Regions from separate parts of the Nioella aestuarii genome, predicted to be linked through region 1. Evidence: riboswitches for the same ligand, from Rfam matches in the RefSeq annotation. Region 1 holds a riboswitch; each other region holds the start of a gene.
What was found. A riboswitch is a leader RNA that binds a small molecule or an ion and turns the genes downstream of it on or off. The one in region 1 is predicted to bind cobalamin.
Positions count from the first base shown of each region.

Region 1 (4,817 bases):
TCTGGCCCGGGCGACCCCGAGTTGCTGACACTAAAGGCCGTGGACCGGTTGAACCGCGCCGATGCCGTGCTGTTCGACGATCTCAGCTCAGGCCCCATCCTGACCCATGCGCGGCAGGATGCAGACCTGGTCGGGGTGGGGAAACGTGCTGGTCGCCCCTCGCCCAAACAGGATCACGTAAGTCGCCTTCTGGTCGACTATGCCAAGACCGGGCAACGGATCGTGCGGCTGAAATCCGGCGATTCCGGCATATTCGGACGGCTTGAGGAAGAAATCACCGCGCTGCGTGCCGAAGGCATCCCCTACGAAATCATTCCCGGCGTCACCTCTGCTTCTGCCGCAGCTGCCGCCGCGGGCATTCCGCTGACGCGCCGACTGACGGCGCGCCGGGTGCAGTTCGTGACCGGCCATGACGTGACCGGGGCGCTGCCCGAAGGGCTGGACCTTGCGGCCCTTGCGGATCCCGGGGCGACCACCGTGGTTTATATGGGCAAGCGCACCTTTGCGGCGCTGGTGGAACAGCTAGTCGCCAAGGGCCTGCCCGCCGACACGCCCGCGCTGTTTGCCGAAAGCGTCTCAACCGAGGATCAGCGACTGACCCGGTCGACGGTGACAGAGCTGGCGGCCACGCTGATGACATCCGACAGCAAGCTGCCGGGCCTCATCCTTTACGGTCCGCTGGCTGATGGCGATGTCTGAGATCACGCTGACCGTCTGCACCACCTGTGTGCTTGGCGCATCGGGTTTTGCAGACCGGCTGCACGCGGCTCTGCCTGCTGAGCCCACTGCGAAGGTCAATACCGTGGACTGCATGTCAGGCTGCCCGCGCCCCTCAACCCTGTCTGTACGCGCACCGGGAAAAACCGCCTATCTCTTTGGAGATCTGACCGAGGCGGACCTGCCTCTGATCCTGGCATTCCTGCCGCTTTACGCCGACTCGGTTGACGGCAATTTCGCGGATGCCCGCGTGATCGGGGATCTGCGGCTCAAGGCCATTGCCCGCATTCCTGGCTAAGGCGTAGTTTTTCCCGCCGAGGTCGTTTTCATGCGCAAGCAGGCGTGTTTTGCGCATTGACCCGGCAAGTCCCCAAACGGCATAGTGATGATGTGGTGTCCCAATGGTGCAAAGCATCGGGGCTGAAACGGGAACGGGGAAAGGGCGGACCAAGTTGCGGCGCCCAAAGCCCCGACCGCCCCCGCGACTGTGAGCGGCGAGCGGCCTTTCGTTAACCCACTGCCGGGGCACTGTGGCGCCGGTGGGAAGGGGAAAGGCTCGGCTGTGACCCGTGAGTCAGGAGACCGGCCACGCGAAGTGAAACCAGAAATGCCGTCGGGTGTGACGGCAAGGAGAAAAGAAAATGTCGCAACTGATTGCCACCGGCTCCGCCACGCAGTCCAAGGTCCTCAGCATCCTGTTCGTCGCGCTTCTGGGCGCGGGCGTCCTGTTCCTTGCAGGTCACGCGCAATCCGCTGTGCTGCACGACGCCGCCCATGACATGCGCCATGCAACGGGCTTCCCCTGCCACTAAGGCAGCGGCACGTTACATCCCATGATGATGCGTATGCTGGCCGGCGGGCTGATCGCCGGCTTTGCAGCAGGGCTGTTTGCAGCCGTGCTGCATTTCGCGTTCGTGCAGGAGATCATCCTGCACGCTGAACTTTATGAATCCGGCGAACTTGTCCATTTCGGGGAACCGATGGCTCATGGCACAGAAGCGGGGCACGATGATCACAGCGGTCATGGCGAAGCGGCTGAAGGCTCTGCCCTTACCCGCAACCTGCTGACCGTTCTGTTCACCGGGCTCATCTATGCGGGCTACGGGCTTGTGCTTGTGGCGGGGTATCATGTGGCGGGCCTCTTTGGCCGCACGATCACGCCGCAAGAGGGTGTCCTGTGGGGCATCGCAGGCTTTGCGACGTTCCAGCTGGCCCCGGCAATGGGCCTGGCCCCGGAACTGCCCGGTGCCATCGGCGCGGATATCACCCTGCGCCAGTACTGGTGGTTGGGCACGGTCGTGGCGACCGCTGGCGGGCTGGCCCTGATCGCCTATAGCCGTGGTGTGCTGACCGTGATTGCAGGGGCCACGCTGGTTGCCCTGCCCCATGCCATAGGTGCCCCGGTTCTGGACGAGTATTTCGGCTATGCTCCACCCGAACTGGCCGCCGAGTTCTCGGCCCGGGTTCTGGGTGTCGCGCTGGCTGTCTGGGCTCTGCTCGGATGGTTAACCGCCCGCTTTGCGGCCCCGGAACCGGACGCGGCCTGATCCGCTGGACAACCCCTATGCCCTCCGCTACCCCCGGGGGGCATTTTCATGAGGCCCCCATGATCGCGCTTGACCTTATCGGCATCGGCACCGGCAACCCGCGTCATCTGACGCTTCAGGCGATTGACGCAATCAACGCGGCCGACCTGATCCTGATCCCCACGAAAGGGGCTGACAAGGATGACCTCGCGGGCCTGCGTCGCCAGATCTGCGCCGATTTGCTGACCAACCCGGCAACGAACGTGGTGGAATTCGCCCTGCCCAAGCGCGATCCATCGATTGCCGATTACCGCGCGCGCGTGGACGCCTGGCACGACGCGATAGCGGAAATCTGGGCGGAAAACATTCGCGCGCATCTGGGTCAGGGGACCCGCGTGGCCTTCCTCGTCTGGGGCGATCCGTCACTATATGATTCCACGCTTCGGATCGCGGAAAGAGTAGCCCGATTGCTGCCGCTTGAAACACGCATGATCCCCGGCATCACCTCGATCCAGGCGCTGACCGCAGCCCACGCCATTCCGCTCAACGAGATCAATGGGCCTGTTGTGGTCACCACTGGCCGTCAGATCCGCGACAACGGCTTTCCGGAAGGAACGGATACCGCCGTGGTGATGCTGGATGGTGAATTGAGCTTTCGCGGCCTAGCCTCTGAAGGGCTGCATATCTGGTGGACGGGCTATGCCGGGATGGAGAATGAGATATCCCTGTCCGGCCCCGTTGCTGACATTTCAGATGCGATTGTCACCGCACGTTCTGAAGCCCGAACCACCCATGGCTGGATCATGGACATATACCTTCTGCGCCGAAGACCCATCGTTTGAGCGGAGCGCGAGAACGGCCTTGCAAGGCCGTTGAAAGGCCTTTGCAAAGGCCTTGCCCCGCGCAAGTTAAGAGCTCTGGAAACCAACCTTAAGTTACGCGAAACCTAAGCGAAACAAACCCCTTACGCGCCTCAGATCGCTCTGGACGCCACGTCGGAGACAGCGTTAGGCTCCGCTTCGAACCCCTGTATCGGAGCCGCCCATGCATCTCGCCCGTTTCCCCCGCCTACACCTCGCGCACCTGCCCACGCCGCTGGAGCCCATGCCGCGCCTGTCCAAGGAACTGGGCTGTGAGATTTGGATCAAGCGCGACGACTGCACGGGGATGAGCACCGGCGGCAACAAAACCCGCAAGCTGGAGTTTCTGATGGCCGAGGCCGTCGAGATGGGCGCCGATATGGTGATGACCCAGGGCGCTACACAGACCAATCATGGCCGCCAGACCGCAGCCTTCGCCGCCAAGCTCGGCATGGGTTGTCACATCCTTCTGGAAGACCGCACCGGCTACAATAACGAGAACTACAACGCCAATGGCAATGTGCTGCTCGACCATCTGCACGGCGCAACGACAGAGAAATTTCCCAGCGGCACCGACATGCCCGCCGAAATGGAAAAAGCCGCCGAGGCCGAACGCGCAAAGGGCAAAACCGTCTATGTCATTCCCGGCGGCGGGTCGAACCCGACCGGCGCGCTTGGCTATGTGAACTGCGCCTTCGAATTGGTGGGCCAGGCCAATGACCGCGGGCTGGTCATCGACCGGGTGGTGCACGCGACGGGATCCTCGGGAACTCAGGCGGGGCTGGTCACGGGCATGAAGGCGATCAACGCAGGGATTCCCGTTCTTGGCATCGGCACCCGGGCACCGCAGCCAAAGCAGGAACAGATGGTCTATGACCTCGCCTGTCGCACGGCAGAGAAGCTTGGCTGCCCCGGCGTGGTCACGCGCGCGGACGTCATGGCAAATACCGACTACGTGGGCGAGGGCTACGGTCTGCCCACAGACAGCGGGCTGGAAGCGATCAAGATGTTCGCAGAGCTGGAAGGCATCCTGCTGGACCCGGTCTATTCCGGCAAAGGCGCTGCCGGGCTGATCGACCTTGCCCGCAAAGGGAAATTTAAAGATCAGCGCGTCGTCTTCTTGCACACCGGGGGAGCCGTGGGGTTGTTCGGATATGACTTTGCGTTCGGAAAATAAGATGCGCCGGATCGGTATCCTTGGGGGAATGGGGCCAGAGGCCACGATTCTGATGCAGCAACGGCTGCTTAAGGCCATTCCAGCCGAGGATGATTCCGATCACATTCCACTGCTCATTGACATGAACCCGCAGGTGCCCTCGCGCATTGCTCATCTGATCGAGGGCACCGGCGGCGATCCCGCCCCGGTCTTGGCAGAAATGGCGCGGCGGCTGGAGGCTGGCGGGGCCGAGGCCCTGGCGATGCCCTGCAACACCGCCCATTCCTATGCCGCCAGCATTACGGCGGCGGTCAAGATCCCGCTTTTGAACATGGTGACACTGTCGGCGGAACGGGTGGGCGTGGGCAAAGTTGGCATCCTCGCGTCGCCCGCTACGCGCATCACCGGGGTGTTCGACAAGGCACTGGCCAAGGTCGGCGCAACCCCGGTGTGGCTAGCGGACGACGCTCCGCTGCTGCACGCAATCCGCATCATCAAGGCGAATGGTGCTACGGTTGAGGCGCGGAACATAGTACGAGCCGCCTCTGAGGAGCTATT
Region 1 is NZ_JBPBBA010000060.1:1,663-6,479, reverse strand. It holds gene cobA (uroporphyrinogen-III C-methyltransferase) at 1-699, shown strand, start outside; gene ACROHD_RS19950 (DUF1636 family protein) at 692-1,015, shown strand; cobalamin riboswitch at 1,096-1,322, shown strand; gene ACROHD_RS19945 (CbtB domain-containing protein) at 1,359-1,529, shown strand; gene ACROHD_RS19940 (CbtA family protein) at 1,551-2,264, shown strand; gene cobF (precorrin-6A synthase (deacetylating)) at 2,324-3,085, shown strand; gene cuyA (D-cysteate sulfo-lyase) at 3,288-4,280, shown strand; gene cuyB (cysteate racemase) at 4,258-4,817, shown strand, end outside.

Region 2 (4,817 bases), on a different contig from region 1:
GGACATTGGCGTGGCAGAGCCCGATCAGGTGGATGTGGACGCCGTTGGCGCGGTGTTCCCCTACGGTCAGGTGTCGGTGACGGCTGTCAAGGGCGGGCTGGATATTCCGCGCTCCGACGGCAAGGCCCCCACGGTGATCGCGGTCGCAGCGCTGTCGGTCTCTTTCGAAATGGAGGGAGCGTGATGGCTGAGCAGCGGTTTATCATCGAGATGGGCATGGGCAATGACCAGTACGGGCAGGACTACACCAAGGCCGCCGCGCGTGCGATTGAAGACGCGATCCGACACAGTTCCATTCCGATGTTCGACGCTCTTGAGCTGGACCACTCCCAGATGCGGGTTCAGGTGACAGTCGGCGTTCAAGACCCCGAACAGGTCGATTGTACGGCTCTCCTCAAGCGATTGCCGCGCGGACGGGTCGAGGTCAGGGCGGTTAATGGCGGGCTCAACGTGACCAATCCGGACAATGGCAATGTCACAGTGCTTGCAAGCGCGGCGGTAGAGGCGTTCCTGGACCCTGCTCTGGTTTCCGGGCGTTAGGTGGCGAGTATGACCAAGGCGCTGATGATCCAGGGGGCGGGGTCGAATGTGGGCAAGTCTCTGCTTGTGGCGGGGCTGTGCCGGGCGGCGCGTCTGCGCGGGCTGTCGGTCGCGCCGTTCAAGCCGCAGAACATGTCCAACAACGCCGCCGTAACCGTTGACGGGGGCGAGATCGGGCGGGCGCAGGCGTTGCAGGCAATGGCCTGCGGGCTCGATCCGGTCGTGGACATGAACCCGGTTCTGCTGAAGCCCGAAACCGATGTGGGCGCTCAGGTTGTCGTGCAGGGCAAGCGGCTGACCACGGTGAAGGCACGGGACTACGCGGCCCTGAAACCGCAGCTGATGACGCCGGTTCTGGACAGCTTCAATCGCCTGAAGGCACGGCACGATCTGGTGATCGTGGAGGGCGCGGGCAGCCCGGCAGAGGTAAACCTGCGCGCGGGTGATATCGCCAATATGGGCTTTGCCGCCGCTGCGAATGTGCCGGTGGTACTGGCCGGGGATATCGACCGAGGCGGCGTGATTGCCCAGATGGTCGGAACACAGGCCGTTCTCGATCCGGGTGACGAGGCGCTGATCAAGGGTTTCCTGATCAACAAGTTCCGCGGCGATGTGCGGTTGTTCGACGACGGCTATGCGCTGATAGAGGCGCGCACGGGCTGGCGCGGCTATGGGGTGCTACCCTTCTTCTCAGAGGCCTCAAAATTGCCCGCCGAGGATGCCCTCGACCTGCCCAAGGGCGGCTTTGGCGAGGGGCTGAAGGTGGCTTGCCTCGCGCTCAGCCGGATCGCGAATTTCGACGATCTCGACCCTCTGGCACAAGAACCGGGCGTGTCGCTGACCATGGTTCGGGCGGGCGAGGTTATCCCTGCCGAGACCGATTTGGTGATTATCCCCGGCAGCAAGTCCACACGCGGCGACATGGCCTTTTTGCGTGCGCAAGGTTGGGACGTGGACCTGTTGGCACATTGGCGCCGGGGTGGGCACATTCTGGGGATCTGCGGTGGATACCAGATGCTGGGTCGCGTCGTTCACGATCCTGACGGGATCGAGGGCGCGGCCGGCTCCACAGAAGGTCTCGGGCTTTTGGACGTCGAAACCATCATGACCGGAGACAAGAGCCTGACCCGTGTCGATGCCACCCATGAAGCCACCGGAGCAGGGATGAAGGGCTATGAGATCCATATCGGACGGACGGATGGACCAGACCGCGCGCGCCCCTTCGCACGGGTGAGCGGCAACGCCGAGGGAGCGCGATCCGCAGATGCGCGCGTTCAGGGCAGCTACCTGCACGGAATGTTCGTGGAAGACGGGTTCCGGCGCGCTTTTCTGGACGGGTTCGGGGTGACTGCCGGGCCATTGTCTTACGGACGGGTGGTAGAGGACACGCTCGATGCACTGGCGGCGCATATGGAGCAACATCTGGATCTGGACGGGCTGCTGGCGCTTGCGCATTGACACGGCATAGGGTGCGGTCTCTCTGGCTGCACTCTGCAGGCAATGTCGCTATGGCGCCGCCAGAAAGACGGCGGGGGCAGTGCCCCCACATGCGCGCCCGGAACGGGCGCGCCGGTCGACGCGCGAAGCGCAGTCAAACAGTTCTTAGAATTCCACGCCCTTTTGCCCTTTGATCCCGGACCGGAACGGATGCTTGACCAGCGTCATTTCAGTCACCAGATCAGCGATCTCGATCAGCTCTTCCTTGGCGTTCCGACCGGTCAGCACCACATGCGTCATCGGTGGTTTCTCTTCGCTGAGAAAGCGCACGACCTCGGCGATATCCAGATAGTCATAGCGCAGCGCGATATTGATCTCATCGAGCAGCACCATCTTGATGTCTAGGTCGCGGATCAGCTCTTTCGCCTTTTCCCAACCCTTCGCGGCCATGGCGATATCGCGGCTTTTGTCCTGGGTTTCCCAGGTGAATCCCTCGCCCATGGCGTGAAACTGGCAAAGGTCCGAGAAATTGCCTTCCAGAATCCGCCGCTCGCCGGTGTCCCAAGCGCCCTTGATGAACTGAACCACGGCGCAGGGCATTTCATGGGCGATGCAGCGCAGAATCATCCCGAACCCTGAGGAGGATTTCCCCTTGCCAGGCCCGGTGTGGACGATGATCAGACCCTTCTCGCCCTCTTTCGTGGCCATGATCTTATCGCGTGCGGCTTTTTTCTTGGCCATCTTCTGGGCGTGGCGGTCTTCATCCGAAAGCGGCGTATCGGCCATTTCTTCATCCTTCGCTTGACATCGGGGCGGCTCATGCCGCAGGTGCGGAACTGCTGGTTCCTGTTCCTAGAACAGGCGAAGAGGGAATGCGACAGGCTTTGCGACCTTGCTGGGTTCATTGCCGAAGCGCAGCCGCCCCCGCGACCGTGACCGGAGAAGGCCCTGGAACCACTGGCAACCATGCCGGGAAGGACCAGACGCCGCCGGGGCCGCCCGTGCCCCGATATCCGCAAGCCGGGAGACCTGCCAGCGACAAGAGTAACGGGCGGCCGGGGTGCGTCGCGCCGGCCATTGCGGGCTGATTGTCCAGGCTGGTTCCCCCTATCGTCCCAAAACAGATGAGGCCGCGCATGGGCGAGGTAACAGTCACGGTCTGCACGACCTGCCGCAAGACGGTGGATGGTGAACGTGTTCCAGAGGAACCGCGCCCCGGCCACCGCCTGCACGAGGCACTAAAATCCGCCGACCTGCCCGAAGGTGTGCGCCTGCGCGGGAATGAATGCCTGTCCGCCTGTTCCAACGGCTGCTCTCTGGCGATCACAGGCGGGCCAGATCGCTGGACCTATATCTATGGCCGTCTCGATCCCGAAGATCACCTCGACCAGATCCTCGCGGGTATTCGCGCTTATGCCGCCACCACCGATGGTCTTGTGCCCTGGCGCGAACGGCCCGAGGTCTTCCGCAAACAATCCATCGCCCGCATCCCCCCGCTCTCGGCTCCAGACAGCAAGGACTGATCCATGCAATCGCTTTCCAAAATCCCCGTTACCGTCATCACCGGCTTTCTCGGTGCGGGCAAAACCACGCTGATCCGTCATCTGATGACAAATAATCAGGGCAAGCGACTGGCCGTTCTGGTCAATGAATTCGGCACCGCAGGAGTGGATGGCGATATTCTCAAGACCTGCGCGGATGAAAACTGCCCGGCGGAAAACATCGTGGAACTGGCCAATGGCTGCATCTGCTGCACCGTGGCCGACGATTTCATCCCAACGATTGAGACGCTGATGGCGCTGCCCGAAACGCCCGACCATATCCTGATCGAAACCAGCGGATTGGCCCTGCCCAAGCCGCTGCTGAAAGCCTTCGACTGGCCCGCGATCCGGTCGCGCATCACCGTTGATGGCGTCATCGCACTGGCCGATGCCGAGGCCGTGGCCGCAGGCCGCTTCGCGCCGGATGTGGATGCCGTTCAGGCACAGCGAGAAGCCGATGACAGCCTCGACCACGACACGCCGCTTGGCGAGGTTTTCGAGGATCAGATTTCCTGCGCCGACATCATCCTGCTGTCCAAGGCAGACCTTGCGGGCGACGAGGGGCTGGCCAAGGCCCGCGCGGTGATCGAAGCCGAGATGCCGCGCCCTGTTTCGATCCTGCCAATGACCGAGGGCGTCATCGACCCGCGCGTCGTGCTGGGGCTGGAAGCGGCGGCCGAGGACGATCTCGATGCCCGCCCCAGCCACCATGACGGCGCGGATGACCATGAACATGACGATTTTGACAGCGTGGTGATCGAGCTGGACGAGGTAGAAGACGTGAAAGCGCTGGAGGCCGCAGTCGTGCGGCTGGCGCGGGAACAGAACGCGCTGCGTGTGAAAGGGTATATCGCCGTGAAGGGCAAACCGATGCGACTGCTGGTTCAGGCCGTGGGCGAACGCCTGCGCACCCAGTTCGACCGTCCGTGGGGCGATATGCCCCGCCGGTCGCAACTGGTGGTGATCGGTGAGCATGACCACGTAGACCCCGCCGCCATCCGCGCCGTGCTGGAGGGGTAGGCCGGGCCGATGCATGTCGTCTTCCGCGAAAGCCACGGGTTGGAGGAAACTGACACCCCCATGGATCTCGGGCAGAGCCCCGCAGACCTAGTGGTGCTGTCCTTTTCCGATTCCGACCTAGGGGCATTCGCGGCTGGCTATGGGCGTGCCAAGGCGCATGGGTTCGAACCGAGCGTTCGGCTCGCCAATCTCGTCGCCCTGAAACATCCGCTGTCGGTCGACACCTACGCCGAGCAGACCCTGGTGGGCACACGCGCGGTTCTGGTGAAGCTCATCGGC
Region 2 is NZ_JBPBBA010000004.1:2,678-7,494, reverse strand. It holds gene ACROHD_RS03880 (Lin0512 family protein) at 1-184, shown strand, start outside; gene ACROHD_RS03875 (Lin0512 family protein) at 184-540, shown strand; gene ACROHD_RS03870 (cobyric acid synthase) at 550-1,998, shown strand; gene cobO (cob(I)yrinic acid a,c-diamide adenosyltransferase) at 2,143-2,763, opposite strand; cobalamin riboswitch at 2,801-3,028, shown strand; gene ACROHD_RS03860 (DUF1636 family protein) at 3,114-3,500, shown strand; gene cobW (cobalamin biosynthesis protein CobW) at 3,504-4,538, shown strand; partial or broken gene cobN (cobaltochelatase subunit CobN) at 4,548-4,817, shown strand, end outside.
Region 2: linked by a shared signal. The riboswitch ahead of ACROHD_RS03860 (DUF1636 family protein) and the one ahead of ACROHD_RS19945 (CbtB domain-containing protein) in region 1 are both predicted to bind cobalamin.

Region 3 (4,817 bases), on a different contig from region 1:
GCGATCATCGCAGTCCTCAAAACGCTGAAAGCAGAGGCCAAGACGGTCGTTTCCGTTCATCACGACCTGTCCACAGTGACGGGCTATTTCGACCGAGTTTTGATCTTGAACACCAACAAGATTGCCGAAGGTTCGGTCGAGGACGCCTTTACCCAGACCAATCTGCAATCCGCCTATGGCGGTCGCTTGGCTACGGCCCAGGTCGCGGGCATTCCGGTCGCGGGGTAGAACATGCTGTGGCAGGCTCTGACGCTTCAGCTTGGCTACAACGCCACGCTTGTTGCCATTGGCGCAACTCTTCTGGGTTTCGCTGCTGGGGTGACGGGCACCTTCCTGTTCCTGCGTCGCCGGTCGCTTGTCTCCGACGCCATAAGTCACGCAACCCTGCCCGGTGTTGGGCTGGCCTTCATCGTGATGGTAGCACTCGGTGGGGATGGTCGGAACCTTGCGGGGCTGTTGGCAGGATCAGCCGTGACCGCCGCCTTGGGATTGCTGGCGGTTCAGTGGCTTACACGCCGCACGAGGCTTGCTGAAGACAGTGCCATCGGGGCGGTTCTATCGGTGTTCTTTGGGTTGGGAGTGGTCCTGCTGACGGTGATCCAGACGATGGAATCCGGTCGTCAGGCGGGGCTGGACGGGCTGTTGCTTGGATCTACCGCCGGAATGCTGCGGTCTGATGCCATGCTGATTGCTGCCGGTGGCGCGCTGACACTGATCCTGACGCTGATCTTGCGGCGGCCCATGATCATGGTGGCTTTCGATCAGGACTACGCCGCCGCGCGCGGGTTGAACATCCGGCAGGTCGATCTGGCCACGATGGGGCTGGTCATGGCGGTGACGGTCGTTGGGCTGAAAGTTGTTGGTCTGATCCTGATCGTAGCCCTATTGATCATCCCGCCGGTGACCGCGAGGTTCTGGACAGATCGAACGGAACGGGTCTGGCTATTGTCCGGGATCATAGGTGGAGTTTCGGGCTTTGTCGGCGCTGCGATATCGGCCTCGGCCCCGGCCTTGCCTACCGGCCCGATCATCGTGCTGACCGGATTTGCCGTCTTCGCGTTGTCATTGTTCCTTGCCCCCAACCGGGGTGTGCTGGCCGCGATACTGCGCCATGTCGCGTTTCAGCGCCGCGTGCATGTGCGGCAGGGGCTGTTGGCATTGGCTCAGGGGCAACCAATTTATGAACGATATACGATCCGGCTGCTGCACCGTGCGGGCCTGTCGCGGGCTGATGGGGTGGCAACGGATGCGGGACGTGCGCGGGCCTCAAAGGCGCTTCTCGATGAAAAACGGTGGGAGATCCTGCGCGCCATGCCCGATCAAGAGGCGGCAGCCGCGCTCTATGATGGGATTCGCCCGATTGATACCGTCGTGACACAAGACCAACTGGCCGAAATAGACACGCATCTGGCCGCCCCGCAGGAGGTTCCGGCATGAGCGGATCAGAGTTCGTCCCCCTCAGCCTGACACCGATCCTGATCGGTACCTTTGCCGCAATTGCCTGTGCGCTGCCCGGCAACTTCCTTGTTCTCAGACGGCAGGCGCTGATTGGGGATGCGATATCCCATGTGGTGCTGCCGGGAATCGTGGTGGCCTTTCTGATCACCGGTACCGTTGCGACCTGGCCCATGATGATCGGAGCCGCTGCTGCGGCACTTCTGGCCGTGCTGCTGATCGAGTCCATACGGCGCCTCGGTGGGATCGAGCCCGGCGCGGCCATGGGCGTGGTCTTTACAACCATGTTTGCCGGGGGTGTGTTGTTGTTGGAGCGGTCCGATACGTCCAGCGTGCATCTGGATGTGGAACACGCGTTGATGGGAAATCTGGAAAGCCTGATCTGGCTGGATGCCTATGGCTGGGAATCGCTGCTTGATCCCGTGGCTCTGGCCGGGTTGCCGCCAGAGCTGATCCGCATTTCTCTGACGCTGATCGCTGTGGTCTTCTTTGTTTGGCTTTTCTGGCGGCCATTGAAGATTTCCACGTTCGATGAAGGCTTTGCGCGTGTCATGGGGATGCCCACGAACGTGATCGGGATGGCGCTTGTCGGGGTTTCGGCGCTGGCGGCGGTGGCAGCGTTTGATGCGGTTGGGTCGATCATCGTGATCGCTATGTTCATTTGCCCACCTGCCGCTGCCCGGCTGATGACCAATCGCTTGGGTGCGCAGGTGGGGTGGAGCGTGGTTTTCGCCACATTGTCAGCCGTGCTTGGCTATGTGTTGGCAGGTTATGGCCCGCTTTGGCTGGGTGCGCAGGATTCTGTCAGCGCGGCGGGAATGATCGCCACGGTATCGGGGGTGATCCTTGTCGTGGCCGCGCTGTTAGGGCCCGAGCGGGGTGGTGCGCTGGCCTGAGGCTCAGATCTGGGATGGGCGCTGTGCCGGGCGATCGACGCGATGCCCGACAATCATGGCCCTGGGAAACGGGCCGTTGCCTATGGGACCATCGGTGAAGAACGCCGTAGCAAACTGGTTGAGATCGTCTGGGTCCGTATCCTCGGGAACCCCGCAAAAGACACGAAACCCCCTTTTACAGAGACTATACACAACACCGCAGCCTTGCCCGCAATCGCCATGCAACCTGCCATGGCCGGACATCTCGAAGTCGTCTGACAAAGCCCGATCCCCGGCGCTCAGTGCTGCAGAAAACTGCCGCGCGAGCGTTAGTCCGACGGCGCAGGGCTGGCCAGTTTTCGGGCAGGTGGTGCAGCTATAGGTATAGCCGTTTTCGGTCATGATCATCGCGCCCTCCGCGCTGGGGATCAGACGGGTCGGGAGGGCCGAAAACCCCCACGAAGGACACCCCGCCTTCAGGTTTCTACGATGATGGCAGGTCTCCTGACTCGCGGGTCATTGCGGTCCCCGGCCTTCCCGGCTCGTCCTTGAACCAGTGGCGCGGATGGGGGCGCTTTCCGCTTACAGTTGCGGGGGCAGTTGCGGCATTGGGGAGACCCCGCACCGCATTCCCTTTTCATCCCTTTGGCTCTGGGCCGCAGGGAACCATCGGGGTCACATTGCGCAGGATGGCGCGCGCGGTCAATGGGGGGAAAGCATGGGGTGCCGCGCGTGCGCCATGCGTACTCCCCCTGAACACCCCCTGCTCAGACAAAAGCTGGTTTCGCCGACTGCGTCGTCGACCCGTGAGCGGCCCTTCTCAACCCCCGGCTTGCGCCGGAGGCCTCAAAGAGCCGCGTTGCCACGGGATATCGGTGAAGGCGGTTTGCTGTAACAGCTGTCTGATCCACTTGAGGGGGCGGGATGCTTCCGGCGGGAGTATTGGAGCCAAGAAGAAGGGGTAGTCAGCCGTTCGTCTGAAGGATCACGCCCGCGAGGTAGAGGGAGCCGCAGATGAGCACGCGGGTGCCGGGAGACTCTGCAAGGATCGCCGAGAGGGCGGATTGCACGTCTTCGGCGGTTGCCGCGCGCAGCCCGGCGGCGCGGGCCTTGGCGACGGTGTCTTCGGCAGAGAGCGTCGCGGCCTGACCGGGGATGGATACCGCATGAAGGCCGCCCGCCACCCCGGCCAGCGGGCGCATGAAGCCGCCGACATCCTTGGTGTTCAGCATTCCGCAAATGAGATGCGTGGGTTTCGCCGGCAGGCGTGAAAGCGATTCGACGATGGCCAGCGCGGCGGCGGGGTTGTGGCCGCCATCGAGCCAGAGCTCGGACCCGGCGGCATTTGCCATATCCACAAGTGGGCCGGTCTTCAGGCGCTGCATCCGGGCGGGCCATTCGGCCCGGGTCACGGCGGCTTCGCAAATGGCTTCATCGAAGCCAAGGTGGCGAAGGGTTGCGAGGACCGCGCCAGCGTTCATCACCTGATGGGCCCCGACAAGATTGGGCAGAGGCAAATCGAGAAGCCCGGTTTCGTCCTGGAACACCAGCCGCCCACGTTCTTCCCACACATGCCAGTGCTGGCCATGGACCAACAGCGGTGCGCCATGGCGAGCGGCGCGGGCTTCGATCACTTCCAGCGCCTCATCCGGCTGCGGGCCGACGACGCAGGGTACGCCGCGTTTTATGATCCCGGCCTTTTCACCTGCGATCTCGGCAATCGTCTCACCAAGGTATTGCTGATGGTCAAGATCGACCGGCGTAATGATCGTCAGTCGGGGTTGGTCCACCACGTTCGTGGCATCGAGCCGCCCGCCAAGACCGGTTTCCAGCAAGGTCCAGTCAGCGTGCACCCGGGTGAAGGCCAGCAGCGCGGCGGCGGTCGTGATTTCGAAATAGGTGATAGAATCGGGGCCGTTGGCGGCGAGGCATTCGTCGAGAATGTCGCTGAGAAGGTCTTCGTCGATCAGATCCCCCGCCAGCCGGATACGCTCGTGAAACCGCGCAAGATGCGGCGAGGTATAGACATGGGCGGCTTGACCGGCGGCCTCGATCCCTGCGCGCAGCATGGCGAGGGTGGACCCTTTGCCATTGGTGCCTGCGACATGGATGACAGGGGGCAACTTCGCCTCGGGATGGCCGAGCGCGGCCAGAAGCCGGTGCATTCGGTCCAGCGTCAGGTCGATGATTTTCGGGTGCAGCGACATCATCCGGTCAAGGAGGATGTCGGAACGGGCCTCAGCCATTCTTGTCGGCAGCCTCTTGAGTCGGTGCTGCGGGCACCTGTGCGTCGCTTTCGGCCTGCGCTTCGGGTTCCGGTGCGGGAAGGTCGCCCTTCACGGCCGGGGGCTGGCCGGTCAACATGCGCAGGATGGTCACAAGCTCATCCTTCATGTTCTTGCGATGAGTCACGCGGTCCAGCATACCGTGATCCAGCAGGTATTCGGACCGCTGGAAGCCTTCGGGCAGCGTTTCGCGGATGGTCTG
Region 3 is NZ_JBPBBA010000012.1:11,687-16,503, forward strand. It holds gene ACROHD_RS09120 (metal ABC transporter ATP-binding protein) at 1-228, shown strand, start outside; gene ACROHD_RS09125 (metal ABC transporter permease) at 232-1,437, shown strand; gene ACROHD_RS09130 (metal ABC transporter permease) at 1,434-2,351, shown strand; gene ACROHD_RS09135 (hypothetical protein) at 2,355-2,738, opposite strand; cobalamin riboswitch at 2,808-3,016, opposite strand; gene ACROHD_RS09140 (bifunctional folylpolyglutamate synthase/dihydrofolate synthase) at 3,296-4,576, opposite strand; gene accD (acetyl-CoA carboxylase, carboxyltransferase subunit beta) at 4,569-4,817, opposite strand, start outside.
Region 3: linked by a shared signal. The riboswitch ahead of ACROHD_RS09135 (hypothetical protein) and the one ahead of ACROHD_RS19945 (CbtB domain-containing protein) in region 1 are both predicted to bind cobalamin.